DNA from 2 places in the Herbiconiux aconitum genome. Region 2 is predicted to be linked to the other one. Evidence: predicted binding sites of a transcription regulator. Region 2 holds the regulator's gene; the other holds the start of a gene.
What was found. Region 2 encodes HspR, which represses chaperone genes until heat shock. Its sites were predicted from a motif close to AAGTTGAGTCNNNNNGACTCAACTT; they were not measured.
Positions count from the first base shown of each region.

Region 1: the regulator HspR is predicted to act here: its motif matches at 2,583-2,607, upstream of N1027_RS18150 (ATP-dependent Clp protease ATP-binding subunit).

Region 1 is NZ_JANLCM010000002.1:1,407,795-1,419,917, reverse strand. It holds gene N1027_RS18150 (ATP-dependent Clp protease ATP-binding subunit) at 1-2,563, opposite strand, end outside; gene N1027_RS18145 (NADP-dependent oxidoreductase) at 2,680-3,615, opposite strand; gene N1027_RS18140 (helix-turn-helix transcriptional regulator) at 3,656-4,663, opposite strand; gene N1027_RS18135 (VOC family protein) at 4,782-5,273, shown strand; gene N1027_RS18130 (hypothetical protein) at 5,325-5,615, shown strand; gene N1027_RS18125 (VOC family protein) at 5,639-6,019, opposite strand; gene N1027_RS18120 (RNA polymerase sigma factor) at 6,136-6,735, shown strand; gene N1027_RS18115 (hypothetical protein) at 6,732-8,438, shown strand; gene N1027_RS18110 (DUF429 domain-containing protein) at 8,457-9,254, opposite strand; gene N1027_RS18105 (PNPOx family protein) at 9,815-10,528, opposite strand; gene fdhA (formaldehyde dehydrogenase, glutathione-independent) at 10,610-11,830, opposite strand; gene N1027_RS18095 (MerR family transcriptional regulator) at 11,942-12,123, opposite strand, start outside.
Region 2 is NZ_JANLCM010000001.1:921,962-934,084, reverse strand. It holds gene N1027_RS04190 (hypothetical protein) at 1-1,236, shown strand, start outside; gene N1027_RS04185 (S1C family serine protease) at 1,370-2,665, shown strand; gene dnaK (molecular chaperone DnaK) at 2,820-4,691, shown strand; gene N1027_RS04175 (nucleotide exchange factor GrpE) at 4,696-5,352, shown strand; gene N1027_RS04170 (DnaJ C-terminal domain-containing protein) at 5,345-6,328, shown strand; gene N1027_RS04165 (heat shock protein transcriptional repressor HspR) at 6,407-6,832, shown strand; gene N1027_RS04160 (class I SAM-dependent methyltransferase) at 6,859-8,004, shown strand; gene mptB (polyprenol phosphomannose-dependent alpha 1,6 mannosyltransferase MptB) at 8,047-9,591, opposite strand; gene N1027_RS04150 (ATP-dependent Clp protease ATP-binding subunit) at 9,703-11,853, shown strand; gene N1027_RS04145 (cell wall-binding repeat-containing protein) at 11,945-12,123, shown strand, end outside.

The DNA.
Region 1 (12,123 bases), on a different contig from region 2:
CGCCGTCGACGAGCGAACCCGTCACCAGCAGATCGGCGATCGCGTCGTCGACGTTGCGCTGGATCACCCGACGCAACGGCCGCGCACCGTACTCCGGCTCGTACCCGTTCGAAGCCATCCAGTCGATCGCCGCATCCGTCACCGTCAGCGTGATCTCGTGTGCGTCGAGCCGAGCGCGGGTGGCGCCCAGCAGCAGCGAGACGATCTCACGCAGCTGCGCCTTCTCGAGCTTCCTGAACAGCACGATCTCGTCGATCCGGTTCAGGAACTCGGGCCGCATGGCCTCACGGAGCTTGCCCATCACGCGGTCGCGCAGAGCCTTGTCCGATCCGAAACCGTTGCCGTCCGAGCCGTCGGCCGAGGCCGCCACGAATCCCATGGCCCCCGACCGCGAGGCCAGGAACTCCGACCCCAGGTTCGAGGTCATGATGACGACCGTGTTGCGGAAGTCGACCGTGCGACCCTGACCGTCGGTCAGGCGTCCGTCGTCCAGCACCTGCAGAAGCAGGTTGAAGACATCCGGGTGCGCCTTCTCGATCTCGTCGAACAGCACCACCGAGTAGGGGTTGCGACGAACGCGCTCGGTCAGCTGACCGGCCTCGTCGTAGCCGACGTATCCGGGAGGGGCACCGACCAGACGGGACACCGTGTGGCGCTCGCCGAACTCTGACATGTCGAAACGTATCATGTTCGACGCCGACCCGAACAGCGAGGCCGCGAGGGTCTTCGCCAGCTCGGTCTTGCCGACACCCGTGGGCCCCAGGAAGAGGAACGAACCGATCGGCCGGTGCGCGTCGCCCATGCCCGTGCGGTTGCGGCGCACGGCCTTGGCCACGACGGTCACGGCGTCGTCTTGCCCGACCACGTGCTCGTGCAGCTCGCCCTCGAGGGCGGCCAGACGCTCACGGTCGACCTCGCCGATGCGTGACACCGGGATGCCGGTGGCCCGCGAGATCACCGCAGCGATCTCGGCTTCGTCGACGACGGCATCCAGATCGACTCCACCGGCGGCGCGCTCAGAAGCCACACGACGCGAGACCGTGGTGGCCTCGGCCAGCTGCTGCTGCACGTCTTCGATCTCGTCACGGATGCGCGACGCCTCCTCGTAGTGCTCGGCCGAGACGGCGGCGTTCTTCGCGCTCTCGAGCGAAGCCAGGTCGGCCTGCAGAGCGGAGATGTCGACGACCGTCGGGATCTTGCCGAGCGAGAGACGCAGTCGCGCACCCGCCTGGTCGATCAGGTCGATGGCCTTGTCGGGCAGGAAGCGATCGCTCACGTACCGGGCCGACAGCTCGACCGCAGCGGTCAGCGCGGCGTCGGTGTAGGAGACACCGTGGTGCTCCTCGTAGGCGGGGCGGAGACCCTGCAGGATGAGCACCGAATCGGCCTCCGACGGCTCACCGACGGTCACGGGAGAGAAGCGACGCTCCAGCGCCGGGTCCTTCTCGATGCCGCGGTACTCCTTCAGCGTCGTGGCGCCCACGAGGTGCAGGTCGCCGCGGGCGAGGCGGGGCTTCAGGATGTTTCCGGCATCCATTCCGCCCTCGCCCGAACCTCCGGCGCCGACGACGGTGTGGATCTCGTCGATGAACACGATGATCTCGTTCTTGTGGGCCGAGATCTCGTCCATCAGGTTGGTGAGGCGCTCTTCGAAGTCACCGCGGAAGCGGGTTCCGGCCAGCATGGCGGGCAGGTCGAGCGAGACGACGCGCTTGTCGCGCAGCTGCTCGGGCACGACGCCGTCGACGATCGCCTGGGCGATGCCGTCGACGATCGCGGTCTTGCCGACGCCCGCCTCGCCCACCAGAACAGGGTTGTTCTTGGTGCGGCGAGAGAGGATCTCGATGGTCTGCTCGATCTCGTCGAGGCGGCCGATCACCGGGTCGAGCTCGCCGTTACGGGCCAGCTCGGTCAGGTCGGTGCCGAACTTGTCGAGCGTCGGGGTCTCGGATGCGTCTTCTGTCGCTCCGTTGGCCGTCTGGGTCGGGTCGCCGTTGGTGGCGCCGTCGGGGCTTGCGTTCACGTTCTGGCGCATCCCTTCCTGAAGGGCGTCGGGGGTGACGCCCGCCTGGGCCAGAACCTGGCCGGCGGGGGAGTCCTGGTTGATCACGAGCGCGAAGAAGAGGTGCTCGGGGTCGATGTAGGTCGAACCGGCGGCGCGAGCCACCTGGTAGGCGTGGAAGAGCGCGCGCTGGGCCGACTGTGTCAGCGCCGGCTGGGTGATGCGCTCGCTGCTGTTCGCGGGGAGTCGCTGTTCGGCGGCCGCGGCGATCTTGGCCGGGTCGGCGCCGACACCGCGGATGGCGTCGGAAGCGGGCTGCTGCGGCGCGACGGTGCGCAGGATGTGGAGGGCGTCGAGCTCGCGGTGTCCGTGCTGGATCGCGTACTGTCCGGCCTCGGCCAGCAGTTCCTGGGTGCGCCGGCTGATGAGCTTGCTCAGGTCGATCGAGCGCCCGGCGCGGGCGGCGCGCTCGCCTTCGAGGTAGCGGGCCAGGAACTCGTCGAACGAGTTGCTGCCGCCCTCGGCGTTGTTACCCTCGGTGGGGTTGAAGTTCTCGGGCACGAAACCTCCTGGGTTGTCAAACTTGAGTGCCTTACGCTCAAGTTCAACGCTCAGGGGGCTCTGGTATTCCCGCTCACGGCTTGCGAACCTGGCAGTTCCCCGACTGCCGCGCCGGCCTACGGAATCAGCACCAGTTTGCCGCCAGGGTGCTGCCCCTTCAGCTCCGCAAGGGCCGCCCGGGCCTCCGACAGCGGGTAACTTCGGGCGATCGGTACGACGAGCTCACCGCGAGCGGCGAGGTCGATGAGCCGCGCCCGAACGCCGTCGCGGAACGCGAGGCTCGCCGGCATCGACCCTCCGATGGCGTGGAACCCGTCTGCAGCGGCCCGGCCTGCAGCCGCGATCGTGACGATCCGTCCGCGGTCGCTCACGAGCGCGAGCGAGGTGTCGACCGCTTCGGCGGTGCCCACGGTGTCGAGGGCCGCGTCGATACCGCCGGGCGCGGCATCCTGAACCCGCTGTTCGAGGCCTGGGCCGTAGGTGACGGGTTCGCCGCCGAACCGGCCCACCAGGTCGAAGTTGGCGACGCTCGCGGTGCCGATGACGTGGGCGCCGAGCAGAGCGGCCTGCTGCAGCACGCTGACGCCGACCGCTCCGGATGCGCCGTGTACGAGCACGGTGTCACCCGCTTTCACGCCGGTGACGTGCAGCATCTCGGCCGCGGTCGTTCCGACGAGCAGGAGGCAGGCGGCGTCGGCGAAGGGCAGCGACGCGGGCTTCGCGAACACGTCGGACGCGCGCACGGTGAGCTCGGTGGCGTAGGCGCCCTGCACCCGGAACGCCAGCACCTCGTCGCCCACGGCACCGCCGCCGGAGGCGATCTCGGTGTCGGGGCCCAGCGCGGAGATGACGCCGGAGCACTCGTAGCCCACGGGCATCGGCAGCAGGCTGCGGTCGTCGCCGTAGGCCACGCGCTTGTAGTCGGCCGGATTCATACCGGCGGCTCTGACCTCGATGGTCACTTCGCCCTTACCCGGCGCCGGAACCTCGGCGTCGATCTCGGCGAAGACGTCGAGGTCTCCGTAGTCTTCTGCAACCCATCTGCGTGCCATGGGTCAACGCTACGCCTGCTTCTAGGGCGGAAGGCAGGTCTCACATGCGCCGTGCGGCGGTGCGTGCGTAGCGCTCAGCGAGCTCGCCGAAGGCGGCCGTCAGCTCGGGCGGACCGACGACGTCGATGCCCGTGTCGAACCGGCCGAGCGAGGCGGCCAGAGCGATCCACGACCAGGAGCCGACCTCGAGGCTGCATCGATCGGGCCCCAGATCTTCGACGATCCCGTCGCCGGCGAACGGGAGAACGGCGCTCGCCGGAAGGCCGAGCTCGACCTTGCCCGTGCACGGCCACCGGTCACGGGTGTCCGACCCCTTGAAGCGGGCGGAAACATACTCCCGCACGTCGCCGCCCGGCACCTCCCGCGGTGCGAAGCGGGGCCCGGTCGGGATGCGGGGGCGGATGCGGTCGGCTCGAAAGATGCGCCAGTTGTCGTGGTCGAGATCCCAGGCCACCAGGTACCAGCGTCCGCGGGAGGTGACGAGGTGGTGCGGCTCCACGCGGCGTGGTGGTGGGGTGGTGTCGGGCTCGTGGCCAGGGCCACTGACCGGCGCGCGGTTCGCGTAGTCGAACCGCAGCACCTCACGGGCCCGAACCGCCGTCGACACCGCGACGAGCACATCCGGAGCCACCTGCTCGGTGCCCCCGCCACCCGCGTGCCCGTCGGGGATCGTCGTGAACTCGAGCGATTGCAGCCGGTTGCGTAATCGTGGGGGCATCACTTGCCGCACGGTGGTCAATGCCCGGAGTGCCGCCTCCTCGATGCCCGCGCCGGTGGCGGAAGCGCCTTGCAGTGCGACGGCGAGGGCGATGGCCTGGTCGTCGTCGAACAGCAGGGGTGGTAGTTCGCTGCCCGCGTCGAGTCGGTAGCCGCCGTCGGGCCCCATCGTCGCCTGGATGCGGTAGCCCATCTCCCGCAATCGTTCGACGTCGCGGCGCACGGTTCGGTGACTGATCTCCAGGCGTTCGGCGAGAAGCGCGCCCGGCCAGTCGCGGCGGGTCTGCAGCAGTGAGAGCAGATTCAGCAGTCGCGAGGTGGTGGAGGGCATGTCCTGATCCTAGTTTCAGTCGAGGACCAAAGTCGTCCTACACCACTGCGAGAGTGGATGTCGCGGGCACGAGTCCGGCATCCACTCCTCTTCCATCCATCCCTCACTAGGAGCAGTCATGAGCATCAAGGCAACCACCCACCTCAACTTCCGCGGTGATGCCCGCGCGGCGCTGGAGTTCTACCAGTCGGTCTTCGGAGGCGAGGTCACCATCGCCACCTACGGCGACTTCGGCATGCCCGCGGAGGTGCCGGGAGCGCAGAACGTCGTGTTCGGTCAGGTCGAGAGCGCCGAGGGCTTCCGGGTGATGGCGTACGACATCCCCGGGCCGGCAGCGGCGTCGGCGTCGGCAGCGGCAGCGTCGTCGACGGATGTCGCAGGCTCGACCTCTCGCGAGAACGGTGTCACCCTTACCGACCAGCCATTCTTCGTGTCGGTGCGGGGCGAGGCGCTCGACGAGGTGCAGCGCTACTGGGCAGCCCTCTCCGAGGGGGCGACGATCGTCGAGCCCTTGGCCGCGTCGGCCTGGAGCCCCGGCTTCGGCATGCTCACCGACCGCTTCGGGGTGACGTGGATTCTCGATGTCGCGGTCGTGTACGCCCCGGCGTGACGGCGCCCGTCGTAGGGTCGAGAGCAGCACCCTGACGAGACGGAGCACCCGATGAGCAGCGCACTCGACGATCCCACACAGCGTCCGCAGACCCTTCAGCGGCCGAGCGGAGGTGTCGGCGCCCTCGCGATCATCTCGCTGATCGCGGGGATCGCCGCCGTCGTGCTGCTCGCGGTCGGCATCCCGACTTGGATTCCGCTGTGGTTCGCCGTGATCGGGCTGTTCCTCGGCATGGTCTCGGTGCTCCGCTCGCGCCCCTCTGCTGCGCGGTGGGTGAGCACGGTCGCGATCGCGGCATCCGTGGTGCCGTTCATTCTGCTGTTCTTCTTCGTCGCGACCTGAGGTTCGCGTCAGGCGGGCCGGGCCTAGGGCGGGTCGGCTTCGCCCTCCCAGAAGTTCCATCGATAGCCCCACGGATCGATCACCGTGAACGTCGTCGGCCCGTAGGGTTGTTTGGAGGGCGGATCCCCCGCGGCGGTCGGTTCGGCGGCTCGGACGCGTTCGTAGTGCGCCCGGATGTCGTCGACGTGGACGATCAGCAGTGCCCCACCCCCTTCGTCGGCCGCGGGCGCCCGACCCGACACGGAGACGCGACTGTCGCCCACGTGGATGTCGGCCTCCTTCGTCTGAGCGCCGCCCATCCGCCACCGCGTCGAAGGCCCGAATCCGAGCACCCGTTCAAGCCAGTCGAGGGCGGCGTCGGCATCGGGATAGTAGAGGTAGGGGATGACTTCAGTGAAGGTCATGCCGGTCTCCTTCCTTTCGGACGGCGGGCGGGGGATTGCCTGCCATCGCTTCCCCGCCATTCTGCGCCGGTAAAGTCGGAATGGAACCCTCTGGGGAGCAACGGACATTAGAGGGTATGGGAACGGAATCTCACCGCGAGGCGGCCGACTGGGCCGCGGCCACGGCAGGCGACTCCGCCGCGTTCGGCCGCGTGTTCGACGCGCATCGTGATCGCGTGTTCGGGCAGGCGCTGCGGCTCATCCGTGATCCGCACGACGCCGAAGACGTGACAGCTCTGGTCTTTCTCGAGGCCTGGCGCAAGCGTTCAGCGGTGAGGGTCGTCGACGGGTCGGTGATCGGTTGGCTTCTCGTGACCACCAACCACGTGGTGCGAAACCTGGAGCGCAGCACGAGACGTTATCGGGCGGTGCTGGAGCGCATCCCGAAACCGTCGGTCAGCGATCATCCCGACCCGGCCGAAGCCGTCGGCGACCGCCTCGATCAGAACGTGCGAGACGCCCAGGTGCGCGACGCTTTCTCGCGGCTGACGGAGGCCGACCAGAACGTGATGACGCTCTGCGTGCTCGAGGAACTCACCATGGAGCAGGCTGCGCAGGTGCTCGGTGTGCCCGCGGGCACGGTGAAGTCGCGACTGTCCCGCGCCAAAGCGCGCCTGGCTGTGCAGACGAGCGAGCTGTTCGACGGGCACACGAGCGTCACCGGAGGTGTGAAATGAACGACCGACCTCGATTCGATGAGGCGCGCAGCGCCGCCATCCGTTCCCTGCTGATCGATGCGGTGGAGGAGTCGCCGCGGCGCGATCGCCGTCGTCAGGTGCGCATCGCCGTGGCGGCCGTTCTGGCTGCGCTCGGGCTGGGGCTCGGAGGCACGGCTGTGGCCTTCGCGGTGACCGGCGTCTCACCCTTCGGTGGCGTGGCTGTGATCGCGGCGCCGTCGCAGTCGCCGACCCCGGCGGCACCCGCTTCCACGACGCCGCCGACGGATGCGCCGGCCGGGCCGGTTCCGCATCCGCTCGTCGTCACCGGCGAACCGATCACGCCCCACGACGTTCTCACGCAGCCGGCGGTGACGCCCACCTGGTCGGTGCAGCTGCCGGGCGGGCGCGACATGTGCGAATATCCGCGGGTCTCCGACGTGGCGGAGGGGTACGCCCTCGTTCAGACCGGGCCGACGCAGCCGCCGGAGGACTCGAACTACGACTGCGATCTCGACGCCAGCCGTTTCTCGCTGACGCTGGTCGATACGAGCACCGGTGCAGAGGTGTGGAGCCGGGAGTGGTCGTGGGAGTTCACCTACGGAGATCAGACATCCGCGACTCTGCTCGGAACCTCGGGCCGGGTCTTGGTGTGGGATCCGCGTGGTGGGCCCGGGCCGAAGGAGGTGCTCGATCTCGCGACTGGATCGACTGTCGCATCGGTGGCCGCACCGGAGGGCTTCACGGTGAGAGACCTCTATCCTGTGCCCGGCGATTCGGGTGATGTGTCGTTCGTGGCGCAGAAACAGGATGCGCAGGGGCAACCGACGACGTCGTGGGCGGTGATGAGGGCGAACCCGGGCGACCTGGCGACTCCGCTGTGGTCGGCAGCGTTCGAGGCGGATCAGGCGACGACGCAACCGATCACGAACGCGAGTTCGATGCTGCAGGTGACGCACCAGACAACGGGGCAGCCCGGTCTGGTGGATGTCTATGACGTCGACTCGGGGGCACTCATGGTGGGGTCGACGACCGACCGGAGTTACAGCTACTACGACGGGTTCACCATCCGCGCGTCCGATGCTTTCGACTACCAGAGGGCCCGCACGATCGCCGGCATCGACGACGCGGGGAATGAGATGTGGAGCAGAACCCTCGACTCGGGTTACGCGGTGGCGCCGGTGGTGCAGATCGCCCGGCTGCCGGGCTCCTACAGCCAGCTCGCGTCGGAGGTGCTGTTGGTCGGACCGGGCACCCAGCTCGAGCTCGTCGACGGGGCGACGGGGGAGTCGCGGTGGATCGTCGACGGAGCTGCCTGTAGCCCCGGCAGTGGACTCGATGCGCCGGCGCTCAGCACCTACGGTTTCTGGCTCACCGCTGATGATGTGGTCGTGCAGTTCGACGACGAGGGCGGAAAATGCGGCTTCGATCATGCCTCGGGAGCGGCAGTGGATGTCTCCCAGCGCCCCTCGATGAACTATGGCTCTGATGGAGAGCTCGCCCGCTATCGGCTGGAAGGCGCCTTCGGAACGGGAGGTCTCTACAGCGAGAAGGGGCAGGATGTGCCACCGTCGCCGATGCCGCAGAGCGGAACGGGAACAGCGTTCGACGCGGTGACGGGTGCGTCGTTGTGGAGTGTGCCGGCGTTCTACGACGAGCGCTGGAAGTTCGCCGGCGGTTATCTCGTGGGCTTGTCGCAGGGGCGCGTGTTCGGGATCGGGTGACGCGGGTAGCAGAACGCGTCAACGGAGCGGAGGGGAGATGACGGAACGGTCGAGGTGAGGGTGTCGGCGGTGTGCACCAGTCTTCAGGTCACGGAGAGCGCCCGTCGGCAAGGCGATCCACCCTTCGCGACGAGCCTGCTCGAGCACTCCGGATGCCGGCGGCTCGTACAACCCGAGAGCGGCGCTGCGGGCGGCCAGAGCCGCGATCACGGCGTCGAAGGCGTCTCCGGATACGACCATCAGATCGGCGAATCCGGCGAGGTCGAGCCAGGGCGCCTCTGTGGAAAGCAGGGTGAGAACGCGCCGGCGGGAGTCGGCATCCGTTCGATATCCGCTCGTATCGAAACCCCATAGCCGAAGGGATGCGCCCGGATACACCTCGACCACGCGCCCGGACCCCGACCGATCGACGTCGATGCCCGCTTCACCGAGCCGCGCGAGCAGACCCGCGCAGCGCATGGCGGTCAGCCCGAGCCGGTCGGTGGAGACGCTGAGTGGCCACCGCCCGGTGCTCGCGCGCGCACGGCGATCGGTCTCGCGGTAGGCGAGCGTGCGGCGCCACTCCATGCCGCCGTCGACGGGTGCGCCGTCGCTGCGGCCGGCCGAGTGGGCCGAGACGAATTCCACGAAGGCGTCGGGCCAGCCGAACGCGCAGTCGATGCCGAGCTTGTCCACGCCGGCCACCGTCTCGACGATCGCTGCATCGGCAACACCGAGGCGGAGTTCGACGAGTCGTGCGGCATCCTGAGCCCACTCGATGACGGCGAGCGCTGTTCCCTTGGGTTCGGCGGCGAGATCGACTCCGGCGGTGCGCATGCGCTCACCCTAGCTGCGGCGAGAGCCGGGTTTGAAGTCGGTGGCCGTCGCCCAGGCCGGTCGCGGATCTCTCTCTGTGTCGTCTCGAGCGGAGCGCGACCTGCACGGCAGCTTCTACAGATGTCGCCGAGTTGGTAACGTGAAGAAGTGAGCATGCGACCTCCGACATTCAGCCCCCGATGGAGTCGGCTGGCGATCTGTGCGGGTTCCGTCATCCTGTTCGGGGCACTCGCGGGCTGCACGGCCGAGTCGACGGCCTCGGGTTCCGATGCGGCATCCGTATCGCCGACATCGGGGCCAGCGACTTCGTCGGCCGACGCGGACGCGAATATGGACGCAGTCGCAGACTCAGAAACTCTGCACTACCCAGACGGCGCCTCGGCCGACACCCCCGAGTGCCAGGACGCGTCATCCGCTGTGTTGGCCGCGGTGAACGCGACGATCGACAACCCTCTGCCCGGTGGTGCAGGACGTGTCGACGCTCTCACCGCCGCTCCCGATCCGCAGCACGCGGTCTGGCTGCTGACCGGAGCGATCGCGTCGACGTCGAGGACTGACGGCTACCTGGTGTCGTGGGCGACCACGGGCGACCCCACGCAGGACGCCTTCGATGGAAACCTCCGTTCGGTGGGCAGCCAGACCGCAACCATCTCGTCGGCCCCGGTCCTCCAGTTTCCGGATGTCGATGCGCCGTATGCCTTCCCGGCTGCGGCGCTCGCTTGTGCGGCCGCCCCGGGCCGCGACTCGAGTCGCTGACGTCGGCGGCGAGCTCCAACGAACCGGGCCCCGATGCCGACGGGTGAGGATACGCGGAGCTGATCGCGGCGGTTCCCACGTGGTTCAGCGCACGGCGGCGACCCCAGCACCCGGAACTCACGTTTTCCGAGCAGCTTCAGGATGACCGCGGCCGGGTTGCCGAACGCCCGCAACCCCTCATCGGCATCGAGGTGTTTGACCCCCACGATGCGCCACTCGCGGCGCCCGCGCACCACGACGGCATCGCCCCCGGCCAGCAGATTCCGGTACCAGTTGACACCGGTGCCGTAGGTGAGTTCGGCGACCAGGTCGCCGTCGCTCGTCTCGGCGAGGATCAACGGCACCTCGAACGTCTTTCCGCTCTTCCGCCCGGTGTGCCGCAGCAGGCTGAACGGTCCGACGCCGGCGCGCGCCAGGCGCAGCGTGAGTCGATTGAGGGTGTTCTTCAACACCCACAAGAACCCGCGACGCATCCGCTCGCTCATGCCCCAGTATCCGCCCGCGTCGGCGTGCCGCACACGCGGATCGACGGCGGGCTCCGGAGAAGAAGCCCGCCGTCGACGGATGCGCGGGGCCAGCCCAGCCCAGCCCAGCCCGCCCTAGTCGGCGTCGAGGTACCCGTTCGGGTTCAGCACGAACTTCTGTGCGGCGCCCGCATCGAACTCGGCGTAGCCGCGCGGCGCATCCTCGAGGGGGATGGCGGTGGCGTTGACGTTCTTGGCGATCTGCACCTTGTCGTGCAGGATGGCCATCATCAGTCCCCGGTTGTACTTCATCACGGGGCACTGGCCGGTGGTGAACGACAGCGACTTGGCCCATCCGGTGCCGAGGCTGATCGAGAGCGAGCCCTTCTTGGCGGCCTCGTCGATGCCGCCCGGGTCGCCGGTGACGTAGAGGCCCGGGATGCCCAGGGCTCCGCCGGCGGCGGTGATGTCCATCAATGAGTTCAGCACGGTGGCGGGGGCTTCGTGGCCCGAGTCGCTGCCGTGCCCGCGGGCTTCGAATCCGACGGCGTCGACCGCGCAGTCCACTTCGGGAACCCCGAGGATCTGCTCGATCTGCTCGCCCGGGTCACCCTTGGTGAGGTCGATGGTCTCGGCGCCGAAGCTGCGGGCCTGGGCCAGTCGTTCGGCGTTCATGTCGCCCACGATGACGGCAGCGGCGCCGAGGAGCATCGCGCCCGTCGCGGCGGCGAGGCCCACAGGCCCTGCGCCGGCGATGTAGACCGTCGAGCCGACTTTGACGCCGGCGGTGACGGCTCCGTGGAATCCGGTGGGGAAGATGTCGGACAGCATCGTCAGGTCCATGATCTTCTCGAGTGCCTGGTCGCGATCCGGGAACTTCAGCAGGTTCCAGTCGGCGTAGGGCACGAGCACGAACTGGGCCTGTCCGCCGACCCAGCCGCCCATGTCGACGTAGCCGTAGGCGCTGCCGGGGCGATCCGGGTTGACGTTGAGGCAGATGCCGGTCTTGCCTTCTTTGCAGTTGCGACAGCGGCCGCAGGCGATATTGAACGGAACGGAGACGATGTCGCCGACCTTGATGAATTCCACGCCCGGGCCCACCTCGACGACTTCGCCGGTGATCTCGTGGCCGAGCACGAGGTCTTTCGGTGCGGTGGTGCGGCCGCGCACCATGTGCTGGTCGGAGCCGCAGATGTTGGTGGCGATGGTCTTGACGATGGCGCCGTGGGGAACTTTCCGGCCGACGTTGGCCGGATTCACCCCCGGTCCGTCTTTCAACTCGAAGGTGGGGTAGTCGGTGTCGATGACTTCGACGACACCGGGGCTCTTGTAGGCGACTGCTCTGTTGCTCGACACGTGATCCTCCTTGATCGTGAGTGCCCCGAACGGGGTACATCGTGTCTACTCGACTGTAGTCGTGGAGGCTGGGTAAGGAGCGTGCGTGCTTCGTCGGCTCGGAGGAGGGCGCTAGGCCGACGCCGCGAGGATCGCGTTCGTGCGCCCCGCCGCATCCCGCACCCGGTCGCAGTGCTCGGCATCCGGATGCTCGGTGAGCTCGATGACGTCGTCGAGGCGTTGCCGGGCCTGCTCGAGATCGGCGATCACGGTCGTGATGCGATCGCGCTCCGCGCGAAGGCTGCTCAGCATCT
Region 2 (12,123 bases):
GTGGTGTCCAGCCTGGTGGTGCGCGTGGTCGGTACCGAGAGGGGAGCCGGGTTCCGGCTGGTGTTCGAGGGCGAGATCGCGGGCGACGTCGAGGGGGCCCCGACGGTCGGGAGTGCGGGATCGACGGATGCGTGCTCGGGCCCGAGCGGGTCGGGCACGGTGGTGGTCGCGATCGCTGCTCGGCGCGGTGCGGCACGCGCGGAGGCCCGCGGTGAGCTGGGGTCGATCGTGCAGAGGCGGTTCCGTCTCCAGTCGGGACTGCTGGGCGGAGCCGGAGAGTACGCGTTCCGCGTGTCGCTCGAGGAGCAGCGGCTCTATGACGGAAGTGTGACGATCGAGCGGGCCGGCGTGGGGTTCGCTGTGGCCGCCGAGAACCTGCTCGACTCGGCGACCCTGTGGTTCGACGACTCGGGAACCGCGGATGCGCCGGTGCTCAGCTGCAGCTTCTGGTGTCCGGCGGCTGCATCACCCGGCAGCCCGCCCAGCGCCGCAGACGGGGGTGCCGGAGCGATCTCCGATCTGAGTGCTGCGCTGTACCACAACGGCCGGCTGCTCGTCGGGCCGGAGGAATCGGGCGAGGGGAAGATGCCGGTCGAGTTGCGCATCATCGACCTGCTCGACGGGCCGGATGAAGCCAAGCCATTCCGGCATGTCCAGGCGCGTTTCCGGGGCGCGCGGGCCTTCGTGTCGGGGGTGGTGCCTGGCGTGCACGACCTCAGTGCGCATCCGGGGGTCTACGCCATCCGGGTCACACGGGGGCGGGAGGTGGTCGCGCGGGTTCCTTTCGAGATCGATTGGCATGGCGTGCTGCGCGAAGCGGGGTCGGTCGAGTGCCGCGCAGACGGGAGGCGCGTGATGCTGGTCGGGCGTGGGCGGCGCTTCGGCCCACCGCCCGCCCGTACCACCGCCACTCTCGATCCTGTGTATGCGCGCCATTTCGCGGCACTGCGTGGCCCCGAGCGGGTCGTCTTGGATGCGCTGCACCGCCGCGCGCTCGATCGACTTGTCTCCGATCTGGTGCTGTGCGACAGCTTTCGCCTCCTCGATGCCGAGGTAGAGCGTGCGGCGCTCCATGAATTGCTGACCAGGGTCGAAGAATTCGAGAGCGTGCTGCCGGGGGACTACCCGGTGGCGATCGGTGGCGAGGAGGTGCCCTTCGAGAGGATGCGGCCTTTCGTTCTCCTTCAACTCGCGGAGCTCGATGGGGGTGCTGCCGTCGTGCCGGCGCGCGGCTGACCGCGCGCGTCGATGTTCGCTCGCGGCGAGTGTGTCACAGGGAACTCTTACCTTTCGTCCAGGCTCGATGCGACCGGGCGCGCTGTGATGGATGAGCGCCGCAATGCGCATCCACTCTCAGCTAGGACACCCCATGAACGACTCGAGCCCCGACTCCGGCCCCGCCACCTCCGCTTCGACCGATCCGCACCATGCGTCTCAGCGCACTCTGTCGCGCCGCGGTCGCACGGCGCTCCTCGCAGGCGCCGCCGGGCTCGCTCTGATCACCGGGCTCGGCGTCACCGGTGCCGCGTTCGCAGCCGCCCAGCCGTCGTCGTCGCTCGCCCATGGCACAGGCGGCAACGGCGCATCAATCGTGCTGAACTGGGGGCACTCGCCGAACGGCAGCGCCCAGAGTGGACAGAGCGGCTCGAGTGGCCAGAGCGGCTCGAGCGCGCGGAGCCCCTACGGCACTCACGGGTTCAACCCGTCCCAGACGCGTGGTGGCGCCCGCACCTCGTCGGCGACGGATGCGGTGCCCGCGACGGCGGGGCAGTCCACCGGCGTCGTCACCATCGTGTCCGACCTCACCTACCAGAACGCCCGCTCGGCCGGCACGGGAATCGTGCTAACCCCTGACGGACTGATTCTCACCAACAACCACGTGGTCGAAGGCTCGACGGCGACCGAGGTCACCGATGAGAGCACCGGGCAGAGCTATAAAGCGACGGTGGTCGGAACGGATGCGACGCACGACGTCGCCCTGCTGCAGCTGCAGGGGGCATCCGACCTCGGCACAGCGCAGCTCGACACCGACGACGCCGCTCAGACCGGCGACGCGGTGACGGCGGTCGGCAACGCGGAAGGCACGGGCGACCTCGTCGCCGCCATGGGTACGGTCACGGCGACCGGCCAGAGCATCACCGCCCAGAGCGAGAGTGGAACCGACGGAGAGAACCTGACGGGCCTGATCCAGGTCGACGCCGACATCGTGTCCGGTGACTCCGGCGGCCCGTTGCTCGATTCCGACGGCGAGGTCGTGGGCATCGACACCGCCGCCTCCTCGTCGGGTTCACCCCAGGTCACCGGGTTCGCGATCCCGATCTCGACGGCTCTCGACATCGCCGCGCAGATCAACCAGGGCGCCGAGACCGACACCATCCAGATCGGTTACCCGGGCTTCCTGGGCGTCGAGGTGGGCTCGAGCCGCACGGGCGCGAGCGGAGCGGTCGTGGCCGGCGTCGTCGCCGGGACCCCGGCCGAGGATGCGGGACTCGCCGCCGGCGACACCGTCACCAGCGTGAACGGCACGGCCGTCGCATCCGGCGACCAGCTCTCGGCACTTCTGGCCGGGATGGAGCCGGGCGAGCAGATCACCCTCGCGTGGACCGATGCCTCCGGCGTCTCCCAGGAGGCGACTCTCCACCTGGTGGCGGGGCCTGCTGCGTAAAACGACGTAGAAGCAAACTTGAGCCGAGCTAACTCAACTTTTGCTGTGAAAACTTGACTTGCGACAGTCGGCCTGGAAAACTTGAACCCACAAGGCTCAAGTCTTGGCAGACTTTTCGCTAATCAGGTAAGACAACAGAAGGAGAACAGCCGATATGGCTCGTGCAGTAGGCATCGACCTCGGAACCACCAACTCGGTGGTCGCCGTGCTCGAGGGTGGAGAGCCCACCGTCATCGCGAACGCGGAGGGATTCCGCACCACACCGTCGGTGGTCGCATTCACGAAAGACGGCGAGGTTCTCGTCGGTGAGACCGCCAAGCGGCAGGCCGTCACCAACGTCGACCGCACCATCTCCAGCGTGAAGCGCCACATCGGCACCGACTGGAAGGCCGATGTCGACGGCAAGAAGTACACGCCGCAGGAGATCTCGGCCCGCATCCTGGCCAAGCTGAAGCGCGACGCCGAGAGCTACCTCGGCGACACGGTGACCGATGCTGTCGTCACCGTTCCCGCCTACTTCAACGACTCCGAGCGCCAGGCCACCAAGGAGGCCGGTGAGATCGCGGGCCTCAATGTTCTGCGCATCATCAACGAGCCCACCGCGGCCGCGCTCGCCTACGGCCTCGACAAGGGTAAAGAAGACGAGCTCATCCTGGTCTTCGACCTCGGTGGCGGAACCTTCGACGTCTCGCTCCTCGAGGTCGGAAAAGACGACGACTTCAGCACCATCCAGGTGCGTTCGACCGCCGGCGACAACCGCCTCGGTGGCGACGACTGGGACCAGCGGGTCGTCGAATACCTGATCAAGCAGTTCAAGGACACCACCGGCGTCGATGTCTCGAAGGACAAGATCGCCCTCCAGCGTCTCAAGGAGGCCGCGGAGCAGGCCAAGAAGGAGCTCTCCTCGGGCATGTCGGCCAGCATCACGCTGCCCTACCTCTCGCTCACCGAGAACGGCCCGGCCAACCTCGACGTCACGCTCACCCGCGCGAAGTTCGAGGAGCTGACCAAAGACCTGCTGGCCCGCACCGAGAAGCCCTTCAAAGACGTCATCGCCGAGGCGGGCGTGTCGGTGAACGACATCGCTCACGTCGTGCTGGTCGGTGGATCGACCCGGATGCCGGCCGTCGTCGAGCTCGTCAAGAAGCTCACCGGTGGCAAGGAGCCCAACAAGGGCGTCAACCCGGATGAGGTCGTCGCCGTCGGCGCCGCCCTGCAGGCCGGTGTGCTGAAGGGCGAGCGCAAAGACGTCCTCCTCATCGACGTCACCCCGCTCTCCCTCGGCATCGAGACCAAGGGTGGCATCATGACCAAGCTCATCGAGCGCAACACGGCCATCCCCACCAAGCGCAGCGAGACCTTCACCACGGCCGACGACAACCAGCCGTCGGTTGCCATCCAGGTCTTCCAGGGCGAGCGCGAGTTCACCCGCGACAACAAGAACCTGGGAACGTTCGAGCTCACCGGCATCGCTCCGGCACCCCGTGGCATCCCGCAGGTCGAGGTCACCTTCGACATCGACGCCAACGGCATCGTGCACGTGTCCGCCAAAGACAAGGGCACGGGCAAGGAGCAGTCGATGACCATCACCGGCGGCTCGTCGCTGCCGAAGGAAGACATCGACCGCATGGTGCGCGAGGCCGAGGAGCACGCCGCCGAAGACAAGAAGCGCCGCGAGGCCGCCGAGGTGCGCAACCAGGCCGAGACGCTCGCGTACTCGACCGACAAGCTCATCAAGGACAACGACGACAAACTGCCCGACGACGTGAAGTCCGAGGTGCAGGCCGACGTCGACGCTCTGAAGTCCGCTCTCGCGGGTGAAGACGACGACGCCGTGAAGACCGCGTTCGACAAGCTCAACGAGAGCCAGCAGAAGCTGGGCCAGGCGATCTATGCTTCTGCTCAGGCCGACGCTGCTGCGCCCGAGGCGGGCGCAGAGGAGCCGACCGAGTCGTCGTCTTCGGATGACGACGTGGTCGACGCCGAGGTCGTCGAAGACGAAGACGAGCCCAAGAAGGACAACTGAATTCATGACTGACGACAAGAACGGTCGCCCCGGAGACGATTCCGAGGGCCCCGAGGAGCCGATCATCCGCGACAAGCGGCGCATCGACCCCGAGACCGGTCAGGTTCGTCAGCCTGCTGCGGAGTCGGGGGCGCCTGAGGGCGCTCCCGACTCGGGCTTCATCCAGGCTGAAGGACCGGATGTGGAGACCACGTTGACCGATGCCGATCTCTCGTTCCTCTCGGGCCAGACGTCGGCCGACGAACTGGCTGCGGAGCGGCTCGCCGATCTGCAGCGTGTGACCGCGGAGTACGCCAACTACCGCAAGCGCACCGAGGCCAACCGCGAGATCGAGCGCGAGCGCGCGGTCGGCGAGGTCGTGAAGGTGTTGCTTCCGGTGCTCGACGACCTCGACCGGGCCGAGAAGCACGGCGACCTCACCGAGGGCGGCCCCTTCGCGGCCATCGCGACGAAGCTGCGCTCCAACGTCGAGCGGGTGGGCCTCAAGCCTTTCGCCGCAGCGGGCGAGGAGTTCGACCCGCAGGTGCATGAGGCGATCTTCCAGCAGCCGAGCGCCGACGTCGAGACGCCCACGATCGCTGACGTGGTCGAATCCGGGTATTACCTCGGGTCAACGCTGCTACGCGCCGCGAAGGTCGTAGTGGCGGTGCCCAATGGCTAGCCAGGACTGGTTCGACAAAGACTTCTACAAGGTGCTCGGGGTGTCGAAAGAGATCTCCGACGCCGATCTCAAGAAGGCTTATCGCAAACTGGCCCGGCAGTACCATCCCGACTCGAACCAGGGCGACGCCAAAGCCGAGGCCCGGTTCAAGGAGATCAGCGAGGCCTACTCGGTGCTCTCCGACACCGAGCAGCGCAAAGAGTACGACCAGATCCGCGCCATGGGCTCCGGCGCTCGCTTCACGGCGGGCGGCGGAGGCCAGGGCGGTGGTTTCGAAGACGTCTTCGGCGGCATGTTCGGCCAGGGCGGCGGCGGTGCTCGCGGTCAGAGCTACAGCTACCAGCAGGCTCCGGGCGGCTTCGACGACATTCTGGGCGGTATGTTCGGGCGCGGCGGCGGTGGGGGCTTCGGCGCCTACGGCCCCACTCGAGGCCGGGATGTCACGGCGCGCACCACGATCGACTTCATCACCGCGGTCAAGGGCGACACCATCAAGCTGCAGACAGCGGATGGCAAGCCGATCACGGTGAAGATCCCGGCCGGCGTGGCCGACCAGCAGAAGATCAAGCTGCGCGGCAAGGGCGAACCTTCGCCCGACGGCGGCGAGCCCGGCGACATCGTGCTCACGGTATCGGTGCGCAAGCATCCGGTGTTCGAGCGCGACGGACTGAATCTCCGCGTCAACGTGCCCGTCACGTTCGTGGAGGCGACGCTCGGAGCCACCATCGAGGTGCCGACGCTCGGTGGGCCTCCGGTGAAGTTGAAGGTCGCCGCCGGCACTCCGTCGGGCCGTGTGCTGCGCGTCAAGGGGCGCGGCGTGGAGTCCTCCAAGGGCAAGGGCGACCTGCTCGCGGTGGTGCAGGTGGCGGTGCCGAGTCATCTCTCGGCGGCGCAACGCGAGGCCCTCGAAGCGTTCCACTCCGTGGAACCCGCCGAGAACCCCCGCACCGAGCTCCTCGCCAAGGCGCGGGAGTAAGCAGTACTGGCCGCCAACCGTCCCAACCCTGAGTGATGGGGCGGTTGGCGGAAAGAGTTCGAGAGAAGGGAGCGAGACATGAGCGACGTGGATGAGAACTCGCCCCTTTTCGCGATCGCGGTCGCCGCCGAACTCGCGGGGATGCACCCGCAGACCCTGCGGCAATACGACCGGCTGGGGCTCGTGAGCCCCACGCGCACGGCCGGCAAGTCGCGCCGCTATTCGATGCGCAACGTCATGCAGTTGCGCGAGGTCGCCCGCCTCTCGTCGGAGGGTGTGTCGCTCGAGGGAATCGCGCGCATCCTGCAGCTCGAGGATCAGGTCGTCGAACTCGGCGCCCGCGTGCGCGAACTCGAATCGGCTCTGGCCGACGAGTTGCTCAACCGGCCGGGTCGCCGCGTCTTCGCCGCCGGCGTGGAGGGCGAGGTCATCTCGCTGAAGCACGGCACCCGCACCCAGCGCCGCACCGAACTCGTGATCTGGCAGCCCGACCGGCCCGAGTGAGCCGCGGCACCGCGTACGGTTGACGCGTGACAGAGTTCTCCTTCGACGCCCTGCGGCGCGCGCCCGACATCGAAGCCGACAACCTGTTCGCGGTCGACGCGAGCGACCGCCTCATCCTCGACGAAGCGGCGGCCGCCCTCGACGACACCGTCGGGCATCCCGGCACGGTCGCGGTGATCGGCGACAACTACGGCGCCCTCACACTCGGTGCCGCCGCAGTGCTCGACCTGCACGGCATCCGGGTGCACCAAGACGCCCGGTCGAGCGAGCTCGCGCTCGCCGCCAACGCCCGGCGGGTCGTCGACGTCGACCTCACCGGCCGCTACACCAACCACCCCCTCGGCCGCGAGCTGCTCGAGGGGGCCACCGTCGTGCTCGTGCAGCTGCCCCGCAGCCTCGCCGCGCTCGACGACATCGCCCGCGCCATCGCCGGCTACGCCGATCCGTCGGTCGTGGTGTACGCCGGCGGCCGTGTGAAGCACATGACGCCGGCGATGAACGAGGTGCTCAGTGCCTCGTTCGACGACGTGAGCGCCTCGCTCGCTCGCCAGAAGTCGCGCGTTCTGGTCGCGCGGCGCCCCCGCGACGGGGTCGGCGTGGCACTGCACCGGCGCGAATTCCACGCCGACCTCGATCTCTGGGTCTGCGCATCCGGCAACGCCTTCGCCGGCACGAAGATCGACATCGGCACGCGCCTGCTGATCGATCATCTCGGTGAGATGGCACCGGATGCGCACACGGCGATCGACCTCGGCTGCGGCACCGGCGTGCTCGCCGCCCTGCTGGCGCGCGACCGGGGCGAGCGCGGGTTGCGGGTCATCGCCACCGATCAGTCGGAGGCCGCCGTCGACTCAGCGCGGGAGACAATGCAAGCCAACGGCCTCGCCGACCGCGTCGACGTGGTGCGCGACGACGCCCTCGGCGACTTCGACGACAACAGTGCCGACCTCATCGTTCTGAATCCGCCCTTCCACGTCGGATCGACGGTGCACGCGGGCATCGCGCTGAAGTTGTTCGAGGCCGCGGGCCGGGTGCTCCGGCCCGGCGGCGAGCTCTGGACCGTGTTCAACTCGCACCTCTCCTACCGCGCGGCGCTGCAGCGGGCGGTCGGGCCGACCCGTCAGGTCGACCGCAATCCGAAGTTCACCGTGATGGTGTCGACCGGGCGCTGAGGCATACACGTCGAGTCTCCGCGGCGAGCCCGGTCGCCGGCCTCAGTTCGAGATCGACGGAACTCGCAGCCCGCGCACGGCGACCGTGCGCCGGGTCACCATCTCGGCCGATATCAGCACCGCGGCCACCCCGATGATGGCCGTGCCGATGACGGCGACCGGGATCATCGTGTCGGGCTCCAGGCGCGGGATGAGATCCATCGGCTCGGCCAGCCCGATCAGCATGAAGAACGCGGTGGCGTAGAGCACGGTGCGGATGCGCCACAGCCGGTCAACCCCGATGAGGGCGAGCAGGGTGAGCATCCACAACCCGTACCACGGGTGGATGACGGGAGACGCGATCACGATCACGGCGAAGCAACTGCCGAGCAGCCACAAGGGATCAGCGCGCCGCTTCGTGACGAGCAGGTAGACGGCGGCCGCGCATCCCGCAGCCAGCAGCACCATCTTCACGGCCACCTGCGCGGCGTCGCCCGATAGCCCGAGCCCGTTCGCGAGGCCGCCGATGCTGATGCCGAGGATGTTCGCGGGGGCATACCACGACGAGATCGTGACCGGGGTGGCGAGCGCGCCGATCCAGCCGACGCCGACGCCGATGCCCCAGCCCAGAAGCACCACACCGCCGATGCCGACGGCGGCCACCGCGCTCCACCGGCGGATGATCGCGGCCCAGCCGACATTCGAACCGGCCCAGATCAGGCCGATGATCGGCAGGGCGATGAGCGCGATCGGTTTGACGCCGATGGCGAGTGCCACGAAGACCGTGCCGAGGAGCGGGCGGTCTTTCAGCGCATAGTAGACACCCGCGACGATGAAGCCGAGCATCAGGGAGTCGTTGTGGCCGGCCACCACGAAGTTCATGAGCACGAGCGGGCTGGCGGCCACGATCCAGAGCACGCCGGCCTGGTTGAGCCCTCGGAGCCGCGCGATCCGCCAGGCGTAGAACGCCAGCATCGCGAGGCCCACGACGGCCAGGAAGCGGAAGGCGCCGATCGCGACCTCGGGAGGAAGAGCATCCGTCGACATCACGACGATCTTCTCGAGCCAGACGAAGACCGGTCCGTAGGGGGTCTGGGTGTCGGCCCAGAGCGGGTCGACACCGAGGCCGAACCAGCCGGGGAGGTCGGCCATGCCGGTGGTGTAGGGGTTGAGACCTGCCGCCATCAGCCGGCCTTGGCCGACATAGGCGAACATGTCGCGGCTGAACAGGGGGAGGGTGAACAGGAGCGGGATGCTCCACGCGGTCGCCGCGATCGCGACCTCGCGAACCTGCATCGAGGTGCGGCTCGCATCCGATTCGCGCGGTGCTTCCGCCGACGCCGGAAGGGTGCTGCCGCGCGAGGACCGTCGTTCGAGCAGGGAGACGCCGAGGGACACCCAGGCGGCGAGCAGCAGCAACGCGCCGACCACGACGAGCAGTCCGCTCAGGGTGGCCGCGCCGCGTGAGTTGCGCAGCAATTCGAACACGGCCCAGCTCCGGAGCACAGACGCTGGTCCGAGCCAGCCGACGCCCAACGACCCGATGGCGATGCTCACGGAACCGATGACTCCGAGCAGCAGACGCACGCGTGGAGAAAGGACATGCACGATTACGTCTTATCACGCCGAGTTGAATGGCTGTCGTACCAGTGGTGCGAGAACGGCCGTTCTGCTAAACTTGAGCCACGTCAACTCAACTTTGAAGGGGAAGTCTCGAGAATGGCCAATCAGCCCAATCAGAACGGCGAGGAGCAGAAGAGCGCCCTCGAGCAGTACGGCGTGAACCTCACCGAGATCGCGGCGAGCGGCAAACTCGACCCTGTGATCGGGCGTGACGCCGAGATCCGGCGGGTCAGCCAGGTGCTGACGCGGCGCACCAAGAACAATCCCGTGCTCATCGGCGAGCCCGGCGTCGGCAAGACTGCCGTGGTCGAGGGTCTCGCCCAGCGGATCGTGGCGGGAGACGTCGCTGAGTCGCTGAAGGGCAAGCAGCTCGTCTCGCTCGACCTGGCGGCGCTGGTTGCGGGGGCGAAGTACCGCGGCGAGTTCGAAGAGCGGCTGAAGGCGGTGCTGAAGGAGATCAACGACGCCGACGGCCAGATCATCACGTTCATCGACGAGCTGCACACCCTGATGGGCGCGGGCGGCGGTGAGGGTTCAGTGGCGGCATCCAACATGCTGAAGCCCATGCTCGCCCGCGGTGAACTGCGGCTGATCGGGGCGACGACGCTCGACGAGTACCGCGAGTTCGTGGAGAAGGATGCCGCGATGGAGCGACGTTTCCAGCAGGTGTTCGTGGGGGAGCCGTCGGTCGAAGACACGGTCGCTATTCTGCGCGGGCTCAAGGAGCGCTACGAGGCGCACCACAAGGTGGCCATCGCCGACTCGGCGCTGATCGCCGCCGCATCGCTGTCGAACCGGTACATCCCGGGTCGACAGCTGCCCGACAAAGCGATCGACCTGATCGACGAGGCCGCGTCTCGGCTCCGGATGGAGATCGACTCGGCGCCCGTCGAGATCGACGAGCTGCGGCGCGGCGTCGACCGCCTCCGTCTGGAGGAGTTGGCGCTGAAGAAGGAGAAGGACGACGCCTCCAAGGAGCGCCTCGCCGCGCTGCGCGAGACTCTTCGCACGCGCACGGCGACTCTGGCCGAGTTGCAGGAGCGCTGGGATCGCGAGCGCGCCGCCCTCAACCGCGTGGGCGAACTGAAGGAGAAGCTCGACCGGGCACGCATGCAGGCCGAGCGCGCGCAGCGTGAGGGCGACCTCGAGCGGGCCTCCCGGCTGCTCTACGGCGAGATCCCGGTGCTCGAGCGCACGCTGGCCGAGGCCGAGCGCGACGAGGAGTCGGAGGAGCAGGGCGAACGGATGGTCAACGACCAGGTCACGAGCGACGACATCGCCGCCGTGATCGCCGCCTGGACCGGCATCCCGCTTGCCCGGCTCACCCAGGGAGAGACCGAGAAGCTGCTGAACCTCGAGGCAGAGCTCGGAAAGCGGCTGATCGGCCAGAAGCGGGCCGTGCACGCGGTGGCGGATGCGGTGCGCCGCTCGCGCGCGGGCATCGCCGACGCGGATCGGCCCACCGGGTCGTTCCTCTTCCTCGGCCCGACCGGCGTGGGCAAGACCGAGCTCGCGAAGGCGCTCGCGGAGTTCCTGTTCGACGACGAGAAGGCGCTGGTGCGCATCGACATGTCGGAGTACGGCGAGAAGCACTCGGTGGCCCGGCTGCTCGGTGCCCCTCCCGGCTACATCGGCTATGAGCAGGGTGGTCAGCTCACCGAGGCGGTGCGGCGGCGGCCCTACTCGGTGATCCTCCTCGACGAGGTCGAGAAAGCGCACTCGGAGGTCTTCGACGTGCTGCTGCAGGTGCTCGACGACGGGCGGCTGACCGACGGGCAGGGTCGCACGGTCGACTTCCGCAATACCATCCTCATCCTCACGTCGAACCTCGGGTCGCAGTTCTTGGTCGACCCGACGTTGTCGCTGGACGAGAAGGAGGCGGCCGTGCAGGGCATGGTTCGCCAGGCCTTCAAGCCCGAGTTCGTGAACCGGCTCGACGACATCGTGATTTTCCAGACCCTCACCGAAGAAGATCTGGCCCAGATCGTCTCGCTCTACGTCGACCGCCTCTCGCGCCGCCTCGCGCAGCGGCGTCTGATGCTCGCGGTGACACCGGATGCGCGCACCTGGCTTGCTGAGCGCGGCTACGACCCGATCTACGGTGCGCGGCCGCTGCGGCGCCTGATGCAGCACGAGATCGACGACCAACTCGCGACCGCCCTGCTCTCGGGTGCCGTGCGCGACGGCGACACGGTGCGTGTCGATGTGGCGCCCGACGGTGACGGGTTGACGGTGGGGGCGGCGTAGCGACTCTTGAGTAGAAAGTACTCGCGCTGCCCACGGGGGTGTGACGTGCAGTCTTGAAATCGCCGATCGTCGGCGGTGAGAGAGGTTCGTCATGCGGCATCCGCGTTTCATTGTCGGCGTCTGCGCTTTCGGGGCGGTGCTCGCCATCGTCGCCGGAGTGCCCTTCGGTGCGGGGTCGATCGCACATGCGTCCTCTCCTGAAGCCGTCATCGAACCGCTGAATGCGGGATCGAGGGTGGCGGAGTTCGATTCGACGGGCGCAAATCCCAT